Pelobacter seleniigenes DSM 18267: one gene and its partner. The protein of the gene in region 1 interacts with the protein of each later gene in a pairwise test. Links are inferred from orthologs where the notes say so. Each region holds a gene or a part of one and is shown on either strand. Other genes may lie near its edges. The genes, in order: N909_RS0110990 and accC.

Region 1 (8,287 bases):
ATCGATTCGCGGGCGAATTCCAACAACCCGCGAACGATTTTGGCACAGCGCCCGGTTTCGGAAACAATCAGCTCCAGATTGTCCTTGACCTGTGTCGGTAAATCGGGATTTTTGGCCGACAAGGACGCAAACATCAGTATTCCGGTTAACGGGTTGTTGATTTCATGGGCAATCCCGGCGACCAGTTCCCCCATGGAGGCGAGCTTGGCTGAGCGGAGCAATTGATCCTGCATGGCATGGATCTCTTCCGTCCGCTTTTCCACTTTCTGTTCCAGGGTGTTTCCCCAATCCTTGAGCTCAAGCTGGGCCTGGGCCAAGTTTTCCGCCATTTCGTTGAAAGACCGGCCAAGTTCGCCGATCTCATCCTGTGCGGTCCGCTCAATTCTGGCGGTCAAGTCGCCTTTGGACAGGGCCTTGGTCTGTTCCAGCAAGCTCTGGATCGGATCGCAGATATAATTCCGGGTCAGCAGATAATGGCAGAGGGACAGAATCAGCAACATGATCAAGGTCTGGGTGATGACGTCAACATGGTGCGAATGGGCCACATCCACCATCTCGCGCAAAGAAACAGCCATGTCGATGACGCCGATCTTTTTCTCATCCGGCGAATGGAAATGGCAGTCGCCGGTATAGCAGTTCGGCTCGTTGTAAATGCCCCGGGTGACGCTCAGATACTGATTGCCGGCCTCATCACTGAAGACTCTGCTCCGGGAGTCGATGGGCGCATCGATCAGGACCTTTGATCCGGCCAGGTGGCAGAAAGCACAGCTGTCGTCCGTCTCACTTAAAGTCGTACCGATCTCATTGACATTGCTGGAAAAATTGATCACTCCTGCTTTGCCGAGGATGCGGATTCGCTGGATTCGGTCCGAGGCGCCGGTTTCCTCCATGGTCAGCTGCAGGCGCGCCCGATCGTTTTCCAGCATCATATGGTAGGTATCGCGCAGGATCATGTCGGAAATCATGTCGGTTTCCACCTTGGCCCGCTCAATGAAGGCATTCTGCACCTTATTGATATGCAGGAAAGCGGCAATCGACATGACCACCAGCAGGACCACACTTATAATCACCGTAAATCTGATCGCCAGACGGATACGCATTGACAACTTCTCCATAGCAGAAAAACGGAATATCTCGAATTCCCCAATCGATGGTTATGCTGATTTGAACTATTCATCGATCGTGCCAAAACAGCTTATTCGACCGAGAAGGACTGCCTCCCGGCAAGAGCCGCATTGCCTTTTCAGGCCGGCTGAAGTATAAAATCTCTTCACTTGTGCAATACAGAAAGATCTTGCCATGGGTTACAGGACTCTTCGTCAGGCCATCAACGACCTGGAAAAAACTGCTCAACTGGTTCGCATCGACCAGCCGATCAGCCCCGAACTGCTGGCCGGGGCCATTCAACGGCGGGTTTACCAGGCCCAGGGTCCGGCCCTGCTGTTCACCAATCTGTGCGGTTGTCGTTTCCCGGCGGTTGCCAACCTGTTCGGTACCCTGGAGCGAACCCGGTACCTGTTTCGCGATACCTTGCGCCATGTCGAAACCCTGGTCAAGCTTAAGCTTGATCCGAAGAGCCTCGTTAAGGCGCCACGCGGCCTGCTTACCGCTCCGACCGCTGCTTTCCATCTGCTGCCTAAACGAGTCGCTTCAGGGCCGATCCTCAGCTGTCAGGCGAACATCAGCGATTTACCACAGATCAAAAGCTGGCCCGCCGACGGCGGACCCTTCATAACTCTTCCCCAGGTCTATTCGGAAAGCACAGACAAACCGGGGCTGCGGGCATCGAACCTGGGCATGTACCGGGTTCAGCTGGCCGGCAACGACTATCAACAGGACCGGGAAATCGGCCTGCATTACCAGATCCATCGCGGCATCGGCGTGCATCACCGGGAAGCCCTGCGCCGCGGCCGACCGTTCCGCGTCAACATTTTCGTCGGCGGTCCCCCTGCCCTGACCGTTGCCGCGGTCATGCCGCTGCCGGAAGGCATGCCGGAGCTGGCCTTCGCCGGGCTGCTGGGTGGCCACCGCATCCCCCTGGTACAACCGGCCGGGCTGCTGCCGATGCCCGCCGAGGCCGATTTTGTCATCAGCGGCACCATTGACCCTGCGCAGCAGAAACCGGAAGGCCCCTTCGGGGATCATTTTGGTTATTACAGTCTGGCGCACGACTTTCCGTTTCTTAAGGTGGAACGGGTCTATCATCGCCCCGATGCCATCTGGCCCTTTACCACCGTCGGCCGCCCCCCGCAGGAAGACACCAGTTTCGGGGCCTTTATCCATGAATTGACCGGGGCGCTCATCCCCACTGTCCTGCCCGGAGTCAAAGCCGTTCATGCCGTCGATGCCGCCGGGGTTCATCCGTTGCTGCTGGCCATCGGCAGCGAACGCTATACCCCCTACCGGCAACCGGATCAACCGCAGGAGCTGCTGACCCAGGCCAATGCCATTCTCGGCCAGGGGCAGCTGTCCCTGGCTAAATACCTGTTGATCGTGGCTGAAGACGATCGCACCAGACTCGACCTGCACGATATTCCAACTTTCTTCCAATACCTGCTGGAACGAATCGACTGGCGTCGTGACCTCCACTTTCAGACCGCCACGACCATCGACACCCTCGACTACAGCGGACACGGTCTCAATCAGGGTTCCAAACTGGTGCTGGCCGCAGTCGGTCCGCGTCGCCGAACCCTGGCCACGGCCCTGCCCGATCAGCTGCAGTTGCCGGAACGCTTTCAAGAGCCCCGGCTGATCCTCCCTGGGGCCCTCGTGGTCAAGGGGCCACCTTGCAGCGACTATCTCCCCGGTGAAGATTCTGCTATCCTGGATTTTTGTGCCTTCTTTTCCGGATCATCGCAATTGACCGCAATCCCTCTGATTGTTGTTGTTGATGACAGCGACTTCTGTGCAACTGCGCTGAACAATTGGCTATGGGTGACTTTCACCCGCTCCAATCCGGCGGCAGACACTTATGGTATCGACAGCTTCATCACCGCCAAACACTGGGGCTGCAACGGCTCGCTGATCATTGATGCGCGCCGGAAACCCCACCATGCGCCGGAACTTCTGGATGATCCCGCAATAGAAAAACAGGTTGATCAGCTCGGCGCCCCGGGAGGACCGCTTCATGGTATTATTTAGCCACACCGGCACCGCAAAAGCGGCCACAGAAAACCCTTGGAAAATGGCCCGTTGCCTTTCCAACTGATGGAGATAAAATGATGTTGCAGCCGAATATTCAGCAGGTCTATGTTCCCCCGCTCATCGGTGCGGTGGGCAATACCCCGCTGGTTGACATCTCAGTCCTGCTCGGCAAATCGGGCGTCCGCCTCCTGGCCAAATTGGAGGGGAGCAATCCAGGTGGCTCGGTCAAAGACCGACCGGCCCTGTATATGATCGAAAAGGCCGAACAAAGCGGGGAACTGACCCGCGCAAAAATCATTCTTGAACCGACCTCCGGCAATACCGGCATCGCCATTGCCATGATCGGCGCCGCCAAAGGTTACCGGGTCAAACTGGTCATGCCAGCCTGTGTCAGCACCGAACGTCGGGGAATCCTCGAGGCTTATGGCGCGGAAACCGTACTCTCCCCGGGTTGTGAAATGACCGACGGCGCCATCAACCTCGCCCACAAGATCCTCGCCGAAGATCCAGATCGTTATTACATGCCCAATCAGTACAGCAATCCCAACAATCCTCTCGCTCATTACGAGACGACCGGCCCGGAAATTTTCAGCCAGACCGCCGGTGATATTGATTATCTGGTCGCTGGGATGGGAACCTCCGGGACGCTGATGGGGCTGAGTCGGTATTTTTCCGAAGTTGCCCCCGCCGTCAAGGTGATTGGTGTTGAACCCGGCCTCGGGCATAAGATTCAAGGACTGAAAAACATGTGTGAAGCCATTGTTCCGGCGATCTATGACGAGAGCAAATTGGCGGAAAAACTCTTGGTCGGTGACGAGGAAGCCTATGAAACCACGCGCCAACTTGCGTTGAAGATGGGCCTTTTCGCCGGCATGTCGAGCGGGGCCGCGGTGGCCGGGGCCCTGCGAATCGCCCAACGAATCGAGCATGGAACCATCGTCGCCCTGCTGCCGGACCGGGGCGATCGTTACCTGAGCACCAACCTGTTCCGCTCCCAGTGTGCGGAATGCCCGCCATGAGCACCCTTCCGGAACTGTTACGCAAAAGTGCCGTCCGCCAGCTCGATGAGTTCTGCATCCGGGCGGCCAACGACCCGTACCGGCCCCGCCATCTTCGCTACCGCTTTGAAGGTGCTCAGGTTTTCCTGGTCGAGGTCCGCCGCTATCGCAACGAGCCCGATCGGCACAAGGAACTGCCGATGGCCAAAATCCGTTTCAGCCCTGAACTGCAACAGTGGACCCTGCATCATCAGAACGGTGAACACTGGCAGCTCTACCTCAACATTCAACCCAGCCTCGATTTCGGACGATTGCTGACCGCCATCAGGCAGGATCCACTCGGCTATTTCTGGCAGGAATAATCCGCTGCCGCACAGGCTGGCGATAGTCTGGACAGAACCCCCGGCCGGGCCTCGCCTTCCGGTACTCAGCGCCGGCAGATCAGAACGACTCCGGCCAGGAGCAGCACAACCCCGGCGCCGCGACGAAAATCGATGGCAATCCCACGCATGCCGAACACCCCGAAATGGTCGAGCAGAATCCCGGCGATCAGCTGTGAGGCGATGGTCAAGGCCAACACCGCGGTGGTGCCGATCCGGGGCACCCCGAGCACTGTCATGGCCACAAAAAATGCCCCGAACAGCCCACCGCTCAATTGCCACCAGTCAGCCTCGCCCATCCGCCGGAAACTGCCCTGCCCGGAAGAGAGGGAGATCAGCAGCAAACAGAGGGTGCCAATGGCAAAGGAAATAGTCGCCGCCTGCAGGAAGCCGGTTTTTTCCGCCAGCCGGGCATTGATGGATGGTTGCAGGGCTACGGCGACACCGCCGGCTGACATCAGGAGAATCAGTAACAGATTGGACATGGTGTTATTTTTCCGGTTCTTTCTGGAACAGCAGAGTCCGCCAGGCCTGTCCTGAAGATCAGCAGGCGTGACGGACTCTGCAAAGCGTTATTAATGCCGGTGAATTCCCGGCTTAGCGGAGGGCGTACGGGGTAAAGCGCAGCGGTCTCCGGGTTCTACGTGGCACAAACCCTGCCTTTGCTTCAGGCAGTCCGCGTCCTTACCAGCTTGGAAATCGTTTTGAAACCGTCCCCTTCGGCCACCGGGACAAACTGGAACAGAGCGGTCTCGGTCGTGGTCACCACCGCCCCGGCCTCGCCGGCCAGCCGCAACGCATTTTCGAAGTCGCTCACAAAGCGCGACGCCACAGCATCCCGCACCAGATGAACGGCGTACCCCTTGTCCAGCAGATCCAGCACGGTCTGATAGACACAAACATGAGTTTCCATGCCGATCACCACCACCTGGTCAGCGCCGGTTTTCTCTAAAGCCGTCAAAAAATCCGTTTCCCCGCAACAACTGAATGCCCGCTTGGCAACAGTGGCAGTGATTCCGCTGTTCAATTCGCTAATGGTATGCCCCAGGCCCTGCGGATACTGCTCCGTGGCCAGGACCGGCCGCCCGAAAGCAGTAAACCCTTCGCGCAGCAACCTGGCGTTTTGCAACAGTTGCGTGTAAAGGGGCTGGTTCATCGCCGGCACCAGCTTCTCCTGCACATCGATAATCAATAAGGCAGCCCGATTGATATCGAGCCGAAATTTTGTATTCACAGCTGTCATTGTTGCTCCTCCGTGATGAATTTATCGCTGCAGTATAGAGGTTTACGGGACCCTTTGTCACAGGAAAAGACCAGCCGCACCCGAAAAGTTGCCAAGCGCGCCTCCAGCCAGCGGTTTCTTAAAAAAAAGATCCGCTTTAGCAGTGTTCCCTAACTCCGGGGAGGCTGCTATCGCGGATCTCCTTTGGCGATGACCGATGTCCTGGCTACCGGTAAATCCCTGCGCCGGTAAAGATCTTGGTGCCGGGAACCCGATAAATGTAGGTTTCTTTAATAGAGGGTTCCGTGGAGCCCGGTTTCGGCCACATATACTCAACCCAACCTTCCCCTTCGGTGGCGGCCAGAACGACAAATTCCACAAATAGCATCTTCGGCTTGGTCGGATTTTTATCCGGCACCGAAAGCAGACTGTCCATTTTCATCAAGCCCGGCTGCATGGGATGGGCAAGCATTTTCCCGGTCAGATCCATGGCAAAGACATAGGAATCTTTCCAGACAAAGCGACCGTCTTTTTTGGCGATTTCCGCCAGTGCGGCGTCCTTGTCCTTAAGAATCATATCTGCCGCCAGCTTACACATTTCGATACACTCTGCCACTGTAGCCTTATGCGAATCAGCCAAAGCAGCGCCGCTGGACATAGTCAGAGCAATAATAACCATACATGCCGTCAGTACCTTTTTCATACCATCTCCCTTGGCAAAAAATTTACGCTGAACCCCATCTCAGACCTTTATCAACATTGCAAAAAGGCACCCGAATTCGAGCCTCGGTTTCGGGTTTAAATGACCAATCCGGATTTATTATAACAATGTTTTAGTTTAAGTAAATCATTTTTATTCATTCGTCCTGAAAGATAGCCGAGGAACAGACTCAACAACTTGTCTTTCCCTTGCAAATGAAAACTGTTTCAAAGATCAGCCGGGAAGAACAAAGCAAAACAATGTTAGCAATCACGCTTTCTGAAGAGACAAAACAGGGGCTCTCGGTTACCCCGAAAGCCCCTGTGAAAGGCAGCGCTCTGGCAGGGTATGGCCCTGCAACTAGTTACTGACCGAGCAGAGTCTTGATAATTTCCGGATTTTCTTCGTCTTCTGCAAGAATGGTATGACAGGTATCACAATCCATGGAGATAACCTCGCCATCGGCAGTTTCATGCTCTTCATTGTGGCAGCGGAAACAGCCCAGATCATTGGCATGGCCGATGTTGGTCGAATAGGTATTCCACTGGATATTCATTTCCGGAAAGACATTCTCCACATAGGCCGCCTGGACACCTGCAATCGCCTGCTCGATCAGCTTGCGTTTGGCATCATAAAGCTGGGGATATTTCTGCCGGTAATAGTTGTTCAGCTGAACCGCGATAGCTGTTTTTGCTTCGCCCTGGGTTTTATATTTGACCTGCACCGCCGCCATGGCCTGCTGCTTAATAAAAGGCAACTCTACCGGTATGTCCTTAGCCAGAATCTTATTGTCGATGGCCCGGTCCGGGGTCAGGTAGATATGGCTCGGCCGGTTATGGCAGTCAATACAGTCGAGTACCCGTTTCTGCAGGTCAGTCGCCTTGGCGATCTGTTCATCGGCATCCGGCGAGCGAAAGATTTTTTTATTCCCGCCCTGGGTACTCAAATCGACCTCCGGAATGATATTGCGCTGCCAGTCTGCCGCGGTATAAACAATCTCATTTTCCGGGGCAACGTGCCAGTGGATACCATGGGACGAGCCGGTGCGATCCCCGGCGCTGCCGATTTTTACCAGCAATACGGTCTGGACGTGGGTATTCTGTTCGTCCTCTTGATATTTGTCATGGATCACCAGCTTGTCGCCATGGAATTTTTCCGGCCGGTGACATTGTTCACAAGTGTCCCGCGCCGGCCGCAAGCCATGAACGGGCGTCTGGATGGGGCGGGAAAAGGTATCGGCCAGCACGGCATACAGCTGCCGGGCACCGGAAATCTTCGATTTCACAAACCAAGACGCACCGGAGCCGATATGACACTCGACACAGGCGACCCGGGAGTGGGCCGAGTTTTGGTAGGCGGTATACTCAGGGGTCATCGGCACATGGCAGACCTCTCCGCAAAAGGCATTCGACTCCATGTAATGATAACCGCTGTAGGCGAGCACACCAACCACCACGATATTGACACAGGTCAGGAAAACCCCGACAAAAACCAGCTTGCGGACCCGATTGAAACTGGACTCATCGGTGAGTTTTTCACGCAGGTAATCAAGGGTAAAAAGGCGGACTTCCTCCTTGCCCCGGGCAAAGAACAGACCGACAAAAACCAGCACCAGCCCGCCGATAAAGGCCGGCCCGAGCATCATATAAATAAATCCGCTCAGGTAGGGGTTATCGATATGAAGAAAGATGTCGTAAAGGATTGCGCCAATCAAGAAGGGGAAAACAACCGTGACCACCATAGCGCCGACCAGGGATATCCAGCTGTGCGCTATTCCTTTGATAAACGCCTTGGGAATATCGGTTAACCTTGCCATGCCGAAACCTCTCCTTTGCTGAACTGC
Region 2 (8,259 bases), on another replicon or contig:
GCTAAAGACCCTGCTAACTTTATTGGAGGTGGAGTCCGAGACCAATTACGTCGTGCTAAATCAGCCCTGATACTACTTGGAGTCCGGCCTAGCGCCTTGGCCAATTCTTTAATATCCCAAATGAGCTTTTCCACAATTTCGATCCTCGTAATTAATATTTTTCCGTTTCAGGTCAATTGCGTTCAGGTCATTACATTAAGAGTCATCCTGAAATTTGAAAATTGAAGAAATTATTCACTAGATTATTCTTTATTATTTTCTTACAGTTAGAGCTATTCTTAATGATATTTCGGTACTAAAATATGTCGATTTGGACATCTTAAGCGGTAAAGAAGTGGGGCAAGGAAATGGACCAAGAATTGATATCAGAAGCAGAAAAAGCTATTAGAAAAACATGTAAAAAAATTCAGATTCAGGATCCAACCATGAATCGAATCACTACGTGGCGTGCTATTTGCCGTGACCTAACAAGGACATTCCCTCCAAGTCATGCAATCTGGGGAACGAATCAGAATATAGAGACAACCCGCTTCTCTGTAAAAGTTCCATTTACATATAATATGATTTTTATTTATGGATATACAGATCAATACAAAGCTGTAGCCAGTTCATATGACTTAGACAAAGTAGCTCGCGGAATATCAAAGGCATGTGTCGAAAAATATAGAAATAGTACCCCTATAGCTGAAGCTCTTCGAAATACTGAAATTATCATAAAAAGAATTATTAGTTCTGACAGCAATAATTATATAAGAAAATCATCGAAAAATAAAACTTGGGACTACCCGGTATTTTGTAAATATTGTTGGAGATTGACACCAACAGATAATAGATATCCATTATCTAAAAAATCTAATTTGTGTCATATTCACACCCCACAAACAAAGGAATATCAACAATCAAGGCGTCATTTAAAATATTTCACCTCTTCCTACATAAACATAAGACAAAATTCAAATAAAGAAATCAAAAAAAATCCTGAACTACAGTCAATTTTCCAGTCAAATATTCAAAAAGTTCTAATTGGAATTTCAGAGATTAAAGAAATAGACATAATGAAAATTGCTATGGAGTTAGATATCAAAAATGAGGAGATTGTAGATATTGAAAATATTGCAAAAACAACTGGCGCAAGCATTAAGACCGTTAAAAAGATCTTTGATGATAGAAAAAACCCTCCTTCCCTCTCCCAAATGAAAGCGCTTGAGAAAATATACCCTTTAACATTCAAATACGTGCGAGATGAAAAAAACAAAAATCCTTATCACTGGCGACAGCTTATTGAAGGGATAATTGAAGATAGCGCCCCCATTGAGGACAAGGAGGGAATTATTGCAATTCAAAGGGAGATAAATTCGATGATAGCCATTCCTCGCGATGCAAAAAAATTCTTGACCAACTGCGAGGCATGGTTAGCTATCAAAGCAAGCCATCCACACGGGGGAAAGCAACCAGGAGCTGGGAGACCCCCTAAAAAGGCATTTTTAAAAACCACTCAGTGCCTATCAAAACATCCAGGGACGACGAAGGGACAACAATGATGATTAATTCTGAATAAATTTAAAAGATAATGAACTATTTTGGGACAACCCTGGGACACCCAGCTTCCTAAAAAGACAAATCTCCATGAAGGGAAAAACAAAACAGGGACCCCAGATAAGCAACATAACCATCTGAAATCCCTGTTCTTTATTATGGTACCCGGGACGAGACTTGAACTCGTACAGCACGAATGCCGAGGGATTTTAAGTCCCTTGCGTCTACCAATTCCGCCACCCGGGCTCTTCAAACAAAAAGCGGTCTGCTAAGGCTTCCTAGCAGACCGCGACATTATAGACATTCAGACAAATTAGTCAACACTGACAAGTACGGAATAAGAATAATCTGTCCCTTTCCAGGTCCAAGAAAACTCCAATACACCGACATCAGCAGGATCGGAATCCCCAGGCTTTGAATCGGATATTGTAACCGCAAAAATAGGTGCTCCGGGGACGCTAGTATCGACATAAGTGTAATTTTTTGTCCCGGTCAGGACACCTACCTCAGAAGAAACAGTAATTTTAGTACCAGCGATAGGTGGGTTATAATTAATGTCATGCAACGAGAAGTGAATTAGCTGGCTACCACCATCCGGCACTGAAATCGTATCGGCGCCAGTTATAGGATCACCGGAAGAATCTCCAAGGCTAACGGAAGGAACCCCGGTGAACAGCAATTTAATCTGATGAGAAATTCTCTTATTGCTGTCCCAAACATTATTCATTCCATCAAAAGTTCCATTTTGGTTCCTATCGACAATAAGATCCTCAAAGGTAGAATCGTAGGGATAACCAGGACTTACTCCTCCATAAGGAATATTCAGCGGATCATCATCCTTATCCAAATGAACGTCGTCATAAGTATCATCAAAAGTTTCACCGGAATTATACAAGCCATCGGCATTGGCATCAGTAAATTCTTCTTCACCATCGACCACTGCCACAATGGTGCATAAACCATCACGAGGATTATTGGTATCGTCAATCAAGATACCAAGCAGATCAAAATAATCATCTGCAATCGCATTATCAAGCACGGAAGATGCAACGTTCTGGGGAAACGGCTGCTGTGTCCTGAAGCTAACCGTCCCTTGCCCTTCGGCATCAAGATTAACTGCTCGATCAATGGCACCACACTCGCTGTAAAAAGATACTGAAGTTCCTTCTAAAACATTATAATTGCCGTAACGATCAGCAAGTCGGACATCAATATCTGCTGTCACGCCATCATAGTTCAGGCCTTCGAGATTGAGTGTTGAAGTCGATAATGAGAAATGTCCTTCTGAAGGAACGCCACCACCGATAGCAATAACCCCACTTGATGTTTTCAAAGAGGAACCTTCTACCGTAGCCGTAATCGTTACAGTCCCAGGAATTGTACCGCTGTGCAATGTCGTTGTAACAACTCCACTTTCAGTGCCAACTTCAAGGGACGTGACACCAGAAACCGGGCCAATGTATTCACCGCCATTGGGTCCAGATAGTTCAAGCAAAACATTTTCGCTGCTAGCTACAAGGTTCCCGTTGGAGTCCTTGACATGGAAGGTAATCGTTGAAGTCTCGGTGCCCCCAGACCCTTTAATAACCACAACCTGAGGCTCAGCAGAGACAAACTCAATACTCCCTGCCGCAGCACCGGCAACAGAGATTGCCGCCTGTCCTGAGACAACACCGGATGAAGCAGTAATTATTGCCGTTCCCGCAGTACTTGTCCCAGCTGAGAATGTAGCCTGGGCCACACCCTCTCCACCGGAAATATCTGCGGAAGGAACAATGCTACCAAGGCTGGAATTGTTTACAGAAAAATTAACCGTGGTCCCATCAACCATGGGATCGCCATTACCATCAAGAACGGTAGCGCTTACAACCGATGTGCCACCCACTGTAATAGAACTTGGCGACGCAGCTAAAGATATTGATGCCGCCGTTAATTGGTCAGAAATCTGAATAGTAACTGAAGCGGAGGCACTATCTACCGAAGCCGTCACCTTGACTGTCCCTTCGGTACTGCCCGCAGTCAAAGTCCGGGTCAAAAGCCCACTGGATGTCGTGGCCGGGGAAGGAATTGAAGCAAGAGTCGGATTATCCAATGAAAACACAACAGACTTGGAACCAGTAACAACCTCACCACTACTATCCAAAAGCCTCACAGCAATCGAAGCTTTCTCTCCAGTCCCGATCGTAGAAGAGTCGGTTGAAATTATAATTGCACTAACTACCGATGGCTCCGTTGTGCCAGGATCAGTGGGGGTGTCAGACGGACTTGAGTCTGAACTACCCTGGGTTCCACAACCACTGAGGACAAGGACAAATAAAAAGATAACCAGTTTGATGACTTTAGCCACAAAAACCCTCCCTTCGGTTTACATTTCCCATTATTTTTTTACACATTCTAATAAATAAAGATTTACAAATCTACAAATTTTTATACTTATAGCAGGAAAAATTATAATATCCAAAACAAATAGATTATTTTAATGTAAATTTTTTCAGGAAGGAGAAAAAAAGGAGATTCCAGGGGGCTTGGCGAGTAGGTTATGTTTGTGACAGAGGGAAAAATAAAGAGATAAACCAGCCAGGTGGTTGGAGGTCAGGAAAAAATCCATCCCCTGCCAATAGCTAACATATTCTGCAACAGAGTGTTCACCGCCGATATTTCTGGCCAGCCCAGGCAAATCGTTCAAGGCTTGTTCTAATGAGGTTTCGAGCTGCCTGATCAATGCTGTAAAACAACATGCTTTTTCCCGGGCACTGCTCCGCCGCAATATCCAGAGGGCAAACACAAAGGGCAAGCCGGTCTTCTTGTACCAAAGATCCCCCAGATCATAACTTAAAACACCGGCAGGAAGATTTTTTGCCTGTTTCATGGCGCGATCACCAATCAACAACCCAGGGCGACCTTGTCTGATTGCGGTTTCGACATCCTCAACGGGAACATAATCGTCAACCTGTTGGAGGTCGTAATATTCCAGCAACAAAACCCTCAGCAGATTAATTGAAGTGGCTGATTCTCCGGTGATGGCAATGGTCCTCCCAGACAACTGCTCAGGGGGACAAGGGCTGAAAAGAAAAACACTCCCGACGGGGCCAAAGGAGGAAATGGAGAAATTGGGCAGCAGCAGGTAGTCTTCAAAGTTCAAAGCATATTCAAACGATGAAGAAGGGCTGATGTCCAACTCGCCAGTTTGCAGCATACGGTTAAGTTCTGAGGGAACCCCCGGCACCAGCCGGCCTTTGAAACCACAATCCTTCAATCCATAAAAAAAAGGAACACAGTTCAGGTAGGAGATATATCCCAGGGTTAGTTCCGAAGTATCATTCATAGAAATCGGTCAGGCAATTCCTGCAGAATCGTTGAGAATCATCTGTCAAGTTAGATAAAACACTGAGGAGAACGGTATATCCCCTACCCGTTCTCCTCAGCAACTTAACAGGATGACCTTAAACTTTGACGCGCTCAAGAAAATTGGTATCAAAGTGACCATCGATAAAATCCTTGTTATTCATCATTTTCTGATGAAAAGGAATGGTCGTCTTAATCCCTTCGATAATGTACTCGTCCAAGGCACAGGACATCCTGCGAATCGCTTCATCACGCGTTTCAGCATGGACAATTAATTTACCGATCATGGAGTCATAGTGTGGCAGTACGGTATATTGATCGTACATTGCACTTTCGACCCGGACACCCATGCCTCCCGGGGTATGGTAACCCGTTATTTTACCCGGGAAGGGAGTAAATTTAACCGGATCTTCTGCATTAATCCTGCATTCAATGGCATGCCCGGTGATTTTGATATCTTCCTGACGATAGCGCAGGGGAATTCCAGCGGCCGAGCGAATCTGCTCTTTAATGATATCAACGCCGGTAATCATTTCGGTCACCGGATGCTCAACCTGCACCCGGGTGTTCATCTCCATGAAATAAAAACTGCCGTCAGAATCGAGCAGATATTCAACCGTCCCGGCACTGCTGTAGTTGACCGCCTTGGCAGCAGCAACGGCGCAGGCCCCCATCCGCTCGCGCTGTTCCTGAGTAATGACCGGGCACGGCGCTTCTTCAATCAGTTTCTGATGCCGCCGCTGAATGGAGCAATCACGTTCCCCCAGATGAATGACATTGCCGTGCTTGTCGCCAAGAATCTGAATTTCGACGTGTCTTGGATGCTCGCAGAATTTTTCGATATAAACGTCGGCTCGACCGAACCCCGACTGGGCTTCCGTTCTCGCAGTGGCAAGAGCATTTGCCAGAGACGCAGGCGAATGGACGATTTTCATCCCGCGTCCGCCGCCGCCAGCCGAGGCTTTTATGATCACAGGATAACCGATTTCTTCAGCAATTTTTTGAGCTTCTTCTATGGTTTCAATGCTTTCATTAGTCCCGGGCAAAATCGGGACTCCGGCTTCAGTGACTGTTTGACGAGCCGTAATCTTGTCGCCCATTCGGCGCATATTATCCGCAGTAGGTCCGATAAAAGTAATCCCGCACTGCTCACAAATCTCAGCGAATTCTGCATTTTCAGAAAGAAAACCATAGCCCGGATGAATCGCGTCTGCATCGGCAATTTCAGCAGCACTGATAATCGCTTTCATGTTGAGATAACTGTCAGCACTCGGTGTCGGCCCAATACAAATACTCTCATCAGCCAAACTAACGTGAAGCGCTTCGTAGTCGGCGACGGAATGGACAGCCACCGTTTTAATTCCCATTTCCTTACAGGCACGAATAACTCGCAGTGCGATTTCACCACGATTAGCGATCAGTATTTTATGAAACATGGTCCTTAAACTCCCAATGGAAGTAATCTTTTAAGATCTAAACTTTGTTCAACAAACCAGCGAAGCTGCTGAGGCTTCACCTCAAAGCTTTTCAACCAGGAATAAAGTTTCGCCATATTCCACCGGAGCGCCGTCTTCCTTAACAACCTCAATAATTTTACATTTAAATTCAGCCTCAATTTCGTTGAACAATTTCATGGCTTCGACCAAGCAAAGCACCTGCCCGGCATCAACGATGTCCCCGACTTTACAAAAGGGTTCTGCGTCCGGAGACGGTTTACGATAAAAAGACCCGACAATCGGCGAAGGGATTGCATCATATTTGCTTTGTTGGGGAGCTGAATCAACAGTCGTTGGAGCAACCGCGGCAGGAGCACTGGCCGCAACAACGGGAGCGGGTTGAACAACAGCAGCTGGTGCCGTCATTTGAATAATCTCTTTTTCGGAGCCCCGTTTGATGTGAATTTTTTCTTCGTCATTCTCAAGATCAAACTCAGTAATATCGGTCTCGGTAATCAGTTTTATTAAGCCTTTAAGATCTTTCAGTTCCATTTTTTCCTCCTGAAAAATTTTTCAAATCGTAACTAAGTATAAGGGTTAACAAATCAAAACGTGGGATTCTGAAATTAATAATTGATTCTCACTTTCAATATCCCTACTCAGCGTTCAGTACGCTGTAGTGTTTAGCAATAGAAGTCAATGATTGATATCCGTTGGCAGTGACCACAACAGTATCTTCGATTCGAACTCCACCAAGCTCAGGAATATAAATTCCCGGCTCAATAGTAATAACCATTCCTTCTGCCAAAAGGTCAGCCGATCGAGACGAAACGGTCGGGTATTCGTGAATTTCCAAACCGACCCCATGTCCAAGACCATGGCCAAAGTAGTCGCCGTAACCCATTTTGGCAATATAGCCTCGAGCCACAGCGTCCAGCTCTTTCATCTGTAGACCTGGCTGAATAGCAGCCAAAGCAAGGTCATGAGCTTCTAACACAATATCAAAAATTTGTCGAAGCTTTCCTGAAACCTCCCCAACAGCCAAGGTTACTGTTTCATCTGAATAATAGCCATCTACACATGTCCCGAAATCGATCGTGATCAATTCACCCGCCGTCAGGAATTTATCGCTGGCGACGCCATGCGGTAAGGCTCCCCGCTTTCCTGAAGCAACAATAAAATCAAATGCATTCGCTTCCCCGCCCAAACGCTTGAGAGAAATTTCGAGCTCCAGAGCAAGCTGCTTTTCACTGACACCAGGTCTTATAAGCGGAAGGATTTTTTGAAAAGCGTCGTGGTTTATTTGTGCAGCGGCTCTTAAACAAGCAAGTTCACGGCTATCTTTTTTTCCTCGTAACGGTCGTAACTGTTCTTTCAAAGGGAGCCAGTGAATTTGCTTACCGCACAAACCTCGTAATTCGTCAAAAACGGCTACACAGACCGCTTCAGCATCAAAGCCAACGCGCACGTCCCCAAAGGAAACCAATTCATCGGCGATTGCTTGCAGCTTGTTTTTGTAACAGATTATCCTATCCGCTGTCACTTGCGTCTGGGCCTGGGTGATATAACGTGAATCGGTCAGAAAAACCGTCTCATCGCCTATAAAAAGAAGAACGCCATCGGTACCGGTGAATCCAGACAGATAGCGTATATTGGTTAACCCAAATATAATTATGGCGGAAAGTCTCTCGGACTGCTGAAGATTCCGGATAAGAAGAAGTCGATTTTGGTTCACGCTCCGTCCTGTTTGATACTATATCGGAATAAAAATCACTGAAAGCGGTGACACGCCTGGCTGACCGAAAGAACTGACCTGCAGCGTAGCAAAAGCAGCCTCAAGTCCCCTGTCAGAAACCGCCAACTCTTTAACATTACAAGAAAAAGTGGGATAAATAAAACCGTCTATTCCAGATCAATCCGTAGTCGGGGCACCTCACGCATC

The links.
Region 2: the proteins of N909_RS0110990 (region 1) and accC interact in binary tests that used the Escherichia coli proteins (3 or more experiments, as listed by UniProt). The link is inferred for Pelobacter seleniigenes DSM 18267 from one-to-one orthologs.

Annotation. Positions count from the first base shown.
Region 1 is NZ_JOMG01000002.1:1,788,680-1,796,966, reverse strand. Bases 2,257-5,190 are described here. They hold N909_RS0110990 (PLP-dependent cysteine synthase family protein), read left to right. Parts: upstream 2,257-3,218; coding sequence 3,219-4,163; downstream 4,164-5,190. Other genes in these bases: N909_RS0110975 (isochorismatase family protein), read right to left, coding at 5,190-5,190; N909_RS0110980 (DMT family transporter), read right to left, coding at 4,570-5,007; N909_RS0110985 (DUF3024 domain-containing protein), read left to right, coding at 4,160-4,504; N909_RS0110995 (UbiD family decarboxylase), read left to right, coding at 2,257-3,141. Also shown: N909_RS0111000 (sensor histidine kinase), read right to left, coding at 1-1,100; more of N909_RS0110995, read left to right, coding at 1,300-2,256; more of N909_RS0110975, read right to left, coding at 5,191-5,765; N909_RS0110970 (cache domain-containing protein), read right to left, coding at 5,971-6,447; N909_RS0110965 (NapC/NirT family cytochrome c), read right to left, coding at 6,809-8,260. UniProt on the Escherichia coli protein: Two cysteine synthase enzymes are found. Both catalyze the same reaction. Cysteine synthase B can also use thiosulfate in place of sulfide to give cysteine thiosulfonate as a product.
Region 2 is NZ_JOMG01000005.1:18,694-26,952, reverse strand. Bases 4,149-7,054 are described here. They hold accC (acetyl-CoA carboxylase biotin carboxylase subunit), read right to left. Parts: upstream 6,318-7,054; coding sequence 4,980-6,317; downstream 4,149-4,979. Other genes in these bases: N909_RS0121370 (aminopeptidase P family protein), read right to left, coding at 6,973-7,054; accB (acetyl-CoA carboxylase biotin carboxyl carrier protein), read right to left, coding at 6,399-6,869; N909_RS0121385 (menaquinone biosynthetic enzyme MqnA/MqnD family protein), read right to left, coding at 4,149-4,861. Also shown: N909_RS25840 (hypothetical protein), read left to right, coding at 348-1,541; N909_RS0121390 (hypothetical protein), read right to left, coding at 1,850-3,883; more of N909_RS0121385, read right to left, coding at 4,028-4,148; more of N909_RS0121370, read right to left, coding at 7,055-8,052; N909_RS0121365 (roadblock/LC7 domain-containing protein), read right to left, coding at 8,220-8,259. UniProt on the Escherichia coli protein: This protein is a component of the acetyl coenzyme A carboxylase complex; first, biotin carboxylase catalyzes the carboxylation of the carrier protein and then the transcarboxylase transfers the carboxyl group to form malonyl-CoA.